Regions from separate parts of the Shewanella woodyi ATCC 51908 genome, predicted to be linked through region 1. Evidence: predicted binding sites of a transcription regulator. Region 1 holds the regulator's gene; the other holds the start of a gene.

Region 1 (4,393 bases):
GAATCTTTTAACGCCAGTAGCTTATAAAGAAAATTGGTGCTCTTACCTGCGGCAGAGACAACGACTAAATCATCGCTATTGCCGTGAGTGAGAAGGATATGAGCCACGCGGCGGTAACAATCAGCATCAGCCAGACTAGAACCACCAAATTTATGTAAATGACCACGCGCCATCTCTAACTCCTACTAAACCAATTAACAGCTGGCTGCAGATGCAGCAGTAAGCCCAGCTTGAATATCTGCAACTAAATCATCAGCATCTTCAATACCGACAGAGAGGCGAATAAGGGTCTCTTTAACCCCTGCCTCGGCTCGTGCCTCTGGCTCCATCGCTCTATGGGTCATTGTCGCAGGAACCGCGACTAAACTCTCTACCCCACCTAAACTTTCTGCGACAGAAAACACAGAAAGTTGCGCTAAAAAGGCAACTAACTCGGCCTCTCCGCCTTTTAACTCGAAACTGAGCATAGCGCCAAAGCCTTTTTGCTGCTTAGCGGCAATCTCGTGACCGGGATGATCTTTAAGCCCAGGATAATACACCTTGTCGACGGCGCTACTGTTTGTCAGCACCTCTAGCACTCGCTCAGCATTAGCTTGATGCTCTTTAATACGGATAGGCAAGGTTCGAAGACCACGTAGAGCCAGATAGCTGTCAAACGCCGAACCTGTCAGCCCTAAGGTGTTTGACCACCAATGCAGCAACTCACCAAGTTCTGGATCTTTCGCCACTACAGCGCCACCTACAACATCACTATGGCCATTAATATATTTAGTCGTTGAGTGGATCACGATATCAGCCCCTAGAAGAAGTGGCTGCTGTAAAATGGGAGAGAGGAAAGTGTTATCGACGACCACAAGTGCTTCAACCTCGTGACTTGCTTGCGCAATCGCCTCGATATCAACCACCCTTAACAGTGGATTCGATGGCGTCTCAAGCCAAACCATCTTAGGTTTTAGTGCTATCGCCTCACTTAAAGCCTGACTGTCAGTTTGATCAACCACCGCCAGCTTAAATTGACCCTTTTTAGCCAAATTAGTGAATAATCTGTAGCTACCACCATAACAATCGTGAGGTACTACAAGCAGATCGTCTGGACCTAACAAGCTAGTGACCAAAGTGATGGCTGCCATTCCCGTACAGGTTACGACGCCAGTGGCTCCTTTCTCAAGGCCTGCAATGGCATCGCCAAGAATTGAGCGAGTTGGATTACCTGAGCGACTGTAATCAAAATCTCTTGGGTTTTTATGCCCATCGAAGGAGTAATTAGTGGAAAGATAGATCGGCGGTACTACGGCACCATGTTGGGTATCGGACTCAATCCCCTGACGCACGGCAATCGTGGCTAACTTACGTTCGGTCATCTACTGCTCCTAATACTGACTACTGCACATCATACTTCATATCGATTAGAACAAAGAGATGTCTGGACGTCTAAATGTACCTAAGAGTTACCTCTTCGTCAACCAATTAGACGTTTAGACGTCCGAACATATGGAAATCTATTTGCATTTAATGGAAATAAGAGGCAATAATTTGACTGTACAAATTAAAGGGTTAAAATCTGCCCCGAATTTTGAATTTACAGGTGAGTCAATGACTGAGTGGAATGGCGATTACATCAGCCCCTATGCTGAACACGGCAAAAAGAATGAACAGGTAAAGAAAATTACTGTTTCCATTCCTTTGAAAGTACTTAAGGTACTGACTGATGAACGCACACGTCGTCAGGTCAACAACCTTCGTCACGCCACCAATAGTGAGCTGCTATGTGAAGCTTTTTTGCATGCTTACACTGGCCAGCCACTGCCTAACGATGAAGATCTTTCAAAAGATAAGCCTGACAGCATCCCAGCGGAAGTAAAACGCTTAATGGATGAGATGGGGATTGAGTGGGAAGATGTCGAGTAAGCTTTTATAAATATATACTCACCTCAGGGACCGCAATGCGGTCCCTGTTTGTTTTACTTTGTTCTTTTTATATTAATTTTCAATATTGTGCTCGGCTAATGGACATTCAATGTGTTTGAGTTAATCGCACCTACCACCTTGCTACTGGCATCTATCATCATCTTCTTTGGTGCACTGACTCAAAGCTTAATTGGCTTTGGTCTTGCTGTTGTGGCCTCGCCACTGCTCTACATTGTTGACCCTGATCTCGTTCCAGCTCCCGTGATCATCATGGGGTTTACTATCTCGTTACTGACCCTCTTTAGAGAACGTGGTGCTTTGGAGTTTAACGGCCTGCAATACGCACTACTTGGTCGTATTCCTGGTGGCTTTTTAGGTGCTGCTTTACTCATATTTGCTCCTCAACCGATACTGGGACTCGCCATCGCTGGGATCGTAGCCGCAGCCGTGATCTTAAGCCTAATGAAGTTTAATTTAGTCGTGAATCGCAAGAATCTATTTGCAGCAGGGGTCATATCTGGTGTATTTGGTAATATAGCGGCCATTGGTGGCCCACCATTAGCCATCTTACTCTCAGGTAAAGATGCCAACCAATTCAGAGCAGCGCTCTCAGCTTTCTTTATCTTCAGCTCCACCATAGCCTTAGCCATCTTAGCCGTGACAGGATTACTAGAGTTAAAACAGCTTTGGTTATCACTGCTACTGCTTCCTTCGGTGATATTAGGCTACTTAGTGGCTGGCAGGTTGGTCGGGAGAGTAGATAAAAATAAAACACGCAGCATGACCTTGGTACTTTGCTCTATCAGCGCATTAGTGTTGACGATAAAATCGTTAATTGAGCTGTAAAAACGAGATGCTCCGAGAGCGTGACTTTGTCACTGCTAGTGCGTATCAGCGATACTTCAAGAGTGACCTTCGCTCTTCGAGAAAGAGAAGTGACACAAACCTACGACGTATTGCTTGTACTCGCAGCCAACTTGTTGGCACACTCAAAGGAAACTCGTTCACTCTCGCAACTAAGCTATCTCTAAATGGCCCTGCAAACGCCCTTCTTAGCCGCTAAAAATGATATGAGGTTTGCAGCACACCACCAATAGCATCATCGCTACCCATCATACCGGTAAAATCTAAGTAAAATGTCTGCCCAATAGAGAAGCCAGTGCCTAATGAGTAGATATTGGAAGTATTGTCCTTCATATCGTGTCGATAGCCCATGCGCAGCGCTAACCAGTCCAGAGCCCTCACTTCACCACCTAATCGCCAATACTGAGTTCCCTCTATCTCATCGAAACGTTTATGGGTATTTAAATCGATATCAGATGTTAATGTCAGACTCTCCCAGTCATAGGCGATTCCAGCGGTAAATAGGGGCTCAACCTGATAGGTAAACTTACGTCCTTGAGCCTCAACCGTATCCACATCTTGACTGATTAAGTTACGCCCAGATAAGCCGACAACCAGCCCCTCAATGGGCTGCATCGCCACCCCAATATCCAGATTGAACGTGGACTCATCGTTACGATATTTGGAGTCATTAAAATCACTGGACTCGAAGTTATTTGCGCTTACCACATAGTTATAGGTATCGATGCGCTGAAACTTAGGGGATACCCCAACCGATATCGGCATATTAACGATTGAGAGTGGAAAACTAATTGCCACACCTAAATCCGAAACGGCCCCCGCAACAACAGCCCCTTGAGAATCAAGATCAGACACTTCTGGAGGATTATTAGGATCTATCACAGTTAGAGCATCGATATCTGATTGTTCAATGGCAGTAACACCAATGGCATCGATATAACTTTTATAGAAGACCGCCATTGGCATCTTATCGTTAGGGATCACCAGCGAAAAACCAACGCCAGCACTGACATAAGCAGTGTTATCTTTTAGCGACTCTAGATCGTTAATCAGATCTGTGCGAAATCGATCGATAGCAGCGGCATTCGAAGCGTTAATCGCAGCCTCTAATCCATCATAGGACTCCTCTAACGCATCAAACTTATCAATCATCTGATCTTTATCTGCACCATCGGCGCCAAGTACCGGTAAAAGTAGGGAGAAATCATTAAACTGTGGCGTTTGCAGTGCTAGAAGAGCTGGATTAATAAAGGCTGCACCCTCGCGGTTAGATGACGCCACACCCGTGCCTCCCATAGCGTCACTACGGGCCTCATAATATTGCTGACCAGCCATGGTGGTGAAAGGTAATAACAAAGCGAAGTACACTGCATATTTTAGCTTTTTCATCCATTCATCCCTTATCTTTACTTATCATTATTCACTGAAGTTGTGCCTTGGAAATTAAGCGTGATTCAATGGGAACCAAAGACAAAAAACAGTGGAATTTAAAGATAGTTCAACAATCGGAATTGTGTGTGATGAGCGCTCAAAAAACAAACAGAAATAACAAATAAATATCTCAATCTCTAACAAAGGTTTTGCACTCTCTTTTGGCTAAAAATAACCAATTGATATCTAT
Region 2 (4,393 bases), 1.8 Mb from region 1:
TCCCTCTGAGACTCCCGAACCAAAAGCTTTATGTTCTAGTACACTCAACACGTCGACAAAGGAGAGATCCGCAGCGCCAAAACTCGCAGCAGCCACTAAGGAGACAAGCGAGATAATCAAGAGCGAGAGGTTGACCCAAACCTGATGTAGGCCAGACTTAACTGCCACTGTCATCTTGCCTCCCTTGCTTCTCTTTAATTGAGGAGTAGCCATAAAAATAGCTGATCTGAGGATTGGCATGTTGAGGATGCGGCTCGACTTTACAGCAGACACCGAACACGTCCCCAATTCGCTGCTCAGTTAACACCTCTACAGGTGCGCCATGGGAGATACACTTTCCTCCATCTAATAACAGCAACTGATCACACAGGGCACTGGCAAGATTTAGATCATGAATAGAGGTGATAACTGAAATATTAAGGCTTCGAAGCAGCTCTAAGATCTGTATCTGATAACGAATATCTAGATGATTGGTAGGCTCATCTAAAATCAGCAGTTTAGGTCGTTGCACTATCGCCCGGGCAATCAAGGCACGCTGCTTTTCACCACCGGAAAGGTGCTCATAAGCTTGCCCAGCTTTATGGGTCAACCCCACTTTTGCTAGCGCATCATTGATAACCTCTCTGTCTTTAGCTGTGGTTATCTCAAAAGGCCCCTTATGGGGAGTTAACCCAATAGCCACCAGCTGCGCTGTGGTCAGGTCAAAATGGTGTGGCGTGTCCTGGAGTACAACCGCTACTCGCTTAGCAAACTCCTTTGCTGATAGCGTTGCTATCTCGTCACCAAAAAGGGTAATTGCGCCTGAGCTTGGTTTGATATATCGGTAGAGACAGCGCAGCAGGCTGGATTTACCGGCACCATTGGGACCAATGATCCCTAACATCTCCCCTTTTGTTAGGCAGAAGTGGATACCGGATAAGATCTCACGCTCATCGGCATGCCAGCTTAAGTTATCGACCTTAAGTATTTCAGTCTCTTGAACAATTCGCTCTATCACTTAACGCCCCATGTGCATCTTGTGCGGCAAATTTCAGGCATGATAAACATCGAGATACGAAGGAACCCGAACTGGCTTAACTTATTGATGATGACGTGGCACTGCCAATTGGTGCAGTGAAAAAACAGCATTTGAAACGCCCCCTCGAGTTACCCGCTCGAGTTTTTTAGCGACAAAGTTAGGCAGGTATCCTGACTCATGGTTTAAAGAGGTACTCATGTCCTAGGTCCTAGGTTAGATCCTAACGACCTCTTTAAAACACATACAGTTGCGGGTACAGTTTGGGCCATTAATAGCTAAATGCTACTCCCCAATTCCCTTTTAAGGTTGAGTTCACTTTCAAGCGCTTTGTTGTACTCAGCACTTGCTCGCTCTCAACACCTCACTTTGCGGATCTGCCTCTGGGCATTCACTCTATCAGCAGCCAAGTTAAACAGATCCTAGATGGCGCTATTATGCCGTGTTTAATAGCTGAGTAAAACCGTAGCGATTGAATTTTCGAGTCTTATAGTTAATTCAATTGCCATTAGCACCCCAATGCAGTTTAGTGAATAGCTCCCCTTGAGCTGAGCTGTAAACGGTGATCTTCACCACGCAGGCATAATCCAGTGCAAGCTGGGTGTAAAAGCCTGCGACTCCTGTCGCACCTAATGCCTTAGACATTAGATGGCGGATCACACCACCATGGGTCACCAGTAGCAAGGTCTGCCCGCTGTACTGGCTTATTATCCTCTCCCACCCCTGATTTACTCTGGCCTCAAACTCCTGCATCGTCTCGCCATTAGGTGGCGTAAATGCCCAAGGGTTCTTCCAGTACATATCCAACACACTTGAGCTCTGCTGAAACAGTGTTTCTAGTGTCTCGCCGTCCCAGTCACCAAAGTCTATCTCTTTGAGCCCATCCTCCATCTTCAGCGGGATCCCCTTTTCAAGGTAGAGGCTTAAAGCAAATTCGCTACAGCGGCGCAGTGGAGAGCAGATCACCTGCTCAAACTCAATATCTAACCCAGCTAATTCTTGCTGCATCTGCTCCTTGCCAAGTTGACTCAAGGCCACATCGGTTTGGCCTCGTAATATATCACCACCTTCGCATTCACCATGACGCATCAGGTAAAGGCTGGTCGTTTTACCATTGCTCCAATCTTGCGTTTCACTTTCTTCCATCCATCGCCTCCGACATTCTCTTCCTTCCACACCTTCAATATCCACACCTTCAATATCCACACCTTCAATATCCACACCTTCAATATCCACACTGCCTAAGTTTGCAATCTATCCCCTCTTAGTCAAGCAATTCTAATCGGTATAGGATGGATACTCGACTATCACTAGACTCTGGTTTATTATGGACGTCTATACGTATAAACATCCAAAATAAAGTTCAGATAAAACCGCATACCAAACTAACTAAAATTGGTATAAAAACAGAGTAAACATCTGAAAGTATAGATTTATAATATAGGCACACGCTTGAGCCTGAGCAATTAAGTCGTTAAAACAGGTAGAATTTATGACCACTGGAACCCTAAGAACCAAAAACATAAAAGCGAAAGGCCAACAACTCGAGCAGCAGCTAAAGCAGCAACTGAGCGATGGGATCCTTATCCTAGATGGCGCCATGGGCACCATGATCCAAGACTGCAAATTCGAAGAGGATGCCTTTCGTGGTGAGCAGTTTAAGGAGTGGCATTGCGATGTTAAGGGCAACAACGACATGTTGGTGCTCACCCAGCCAGATGCGATTAAACAGATCCATAAAGATTACCTACTGGCTGGTGCCGATATTATCGAGACCAACACCTTCAACGCGACTCGTATCGCCATGGCCGATTACGACATGCAGGAGCATTCGGCCTCGATCAACCTTGAGGGTGCTCGCTTAGCCCGCGCCGCTGCCGATGAAGTCGAACAAGAGACTGGCCGAAGCTGTTATGTGGCGGGTGTTCTCGGACCAACCAACCGAACCTGTTCAATCAGTCCCGATGTCAACGACCCTGGCTACCGTAATGTTAGCTTCGATGAATTAGTCGAAGCCTATATTGAGTCTATCAATGCATTAGTCCAAGGCGGCGCCGATATCCTCATGGTGGAAACCATCTTCGATACGCTCAACGCCAAAGCGGCACTGTTTGCTATTGAAACCGTATTTGATGAGCAAGATTTCCGTTTGCCTATCATGATCTCAGGCACCATAACCGATGCCTCAGGCCGTACCCTTACCGGACAAACCACCGAAGCCTTCTACAACTCATTACGTCACGTTAAGCCACTCTCTATCGGCCTTAACTGTGCATTAGGACCAAAAGAGCTGCGTCCATATGTAGAAGAGTTATCAAAAATTTCTGAGTGTTTCGTCTCGGCGCACCCCAATGCGGGGCTGCCAAATGAGTTTGGTGGTTATGATGAAACCCCCAAACAGATGGCCGATATCATTGGCGAGTGGGCCGAGGAGGGCTTCCTCAATATTATCGGTGGCTGTTGTGGTACTACACCCGATCACATCCGCGTCATTCGTGAAGCTGTGATTAAGCACCCGGCGCGTAAACTGCCTGATATTCCAGTGGCTTGTCGTCTCTCAGGCCTTGAGCCTCTGACCATAGATGAGAACTCACTCTTCCTAAACGTAGGTGAGCGTACCAACGTCACTGGCTCTGCCAAGTTTCTGCGCCTGATTAAAACTGGCGAATATGAAGAAGCACTGAGTGTCGCCCGCGATCAAGTGGAAAACGGCGCTCAGATCATCGATATCAATATGGATGAGGGGATGCTCGACGGCGTCGAGGTGATGCACAAATTCCTCAATCTTATCGCTTCAGAGCCAGATATCTCTCGCGTACCGATTATGATCGACTCCTCCAAATGGGAGGTGATCGAAGCCGGTCTTAAATGCATTCAAGGCAAAGGGATCGTTAACTCCATCTCCCTAAAAGAGGGCGAAGAGAAGTTTATTGAGCAAGCCAAACTGGTTAAACGATATGGCGCTGCTGCCATTATCATGGCCTTCGATGAAACAGGCCAAGCGGACACCGAGGCGCGCAAAGTCGAGATCTGTACTCGCGCCTATAACGTCTTAGTCGACAAGGTTGGCTTCCCACCAGAAGATATTATCTTTGACCCCAACATCTTCGCCATCGCCACCGGTATCGAGGAGCATGATAACTACGCCGTCGATTTTATCGAGGCAACCCGCGAGATAAAGCGCACTCTACCCCACGCAATGATCTCGGGCGGTGTCTCCAATGTCTCCTTCTCATTTCGCGGTAATAACCCGGTGCGAGAAGCAATTCACGCCGTGTTCCTCTATCACGCGATTCAAGCTGGCATGGACATGGGTATCGTTAACGCTGGGCAGCTGGCCATTTATGACGATATCGACCCAGAACTCAAAGAGAAAGT

What was found. Region 1 encodes MetJ, which represses methionine synthesis genes. Its sites were predicted from a motif close to TAGACGTCTAGACGTCTA; they were not measured.
Region 2: a site for MetJ is predicted at 2,344-2,361, ahead of metH (methionine synthase). Genes of this name have one in related genera too.

Annotation. Positions count from the first base shown of each region.
Region 1 covers NC_010506.1:864,287-868,679, reverse strand. The annotation lists gene SWOO_RS03210 (bifunctional aspartate kinase/homoserine dehydrogenase II) at 1-173, opposite strand, end outside; gene metB (cystathionine gamma-synthase) at 195-1,361, opposite strand; gene metJ (met regulon transcriptional regulator MetJ) at 1,594-1,908, shown strand; gene SWOO_RS03195 (sulfite exporter TauE/SafE family protein) at 2,020-2,754, shown strand; gene SWOO_RS03190 (conjugal transfer protein TraF) at 2,968-4,161, opposite strand.
Region 2 covers NC_010506.1:4,957,509-4,961,901, forward strand. The annotation lists gene SWOO_RS20955 (FecCD family ABC transporter permease) at 1-174, opposite strand, end outside; gene SWOO_RS20960 (ABC transporter ATP-binding protein) at 158-997, opposite strand; cobalamin riboswitch at 1,162-1,363, opposite strand; gene SWOO_RS20965 (histidine phosphatase family protein) at 1,514-2,251, opposite strand; gene metH (methionine synthase) at 2,508-4,393, shown strand, end outside.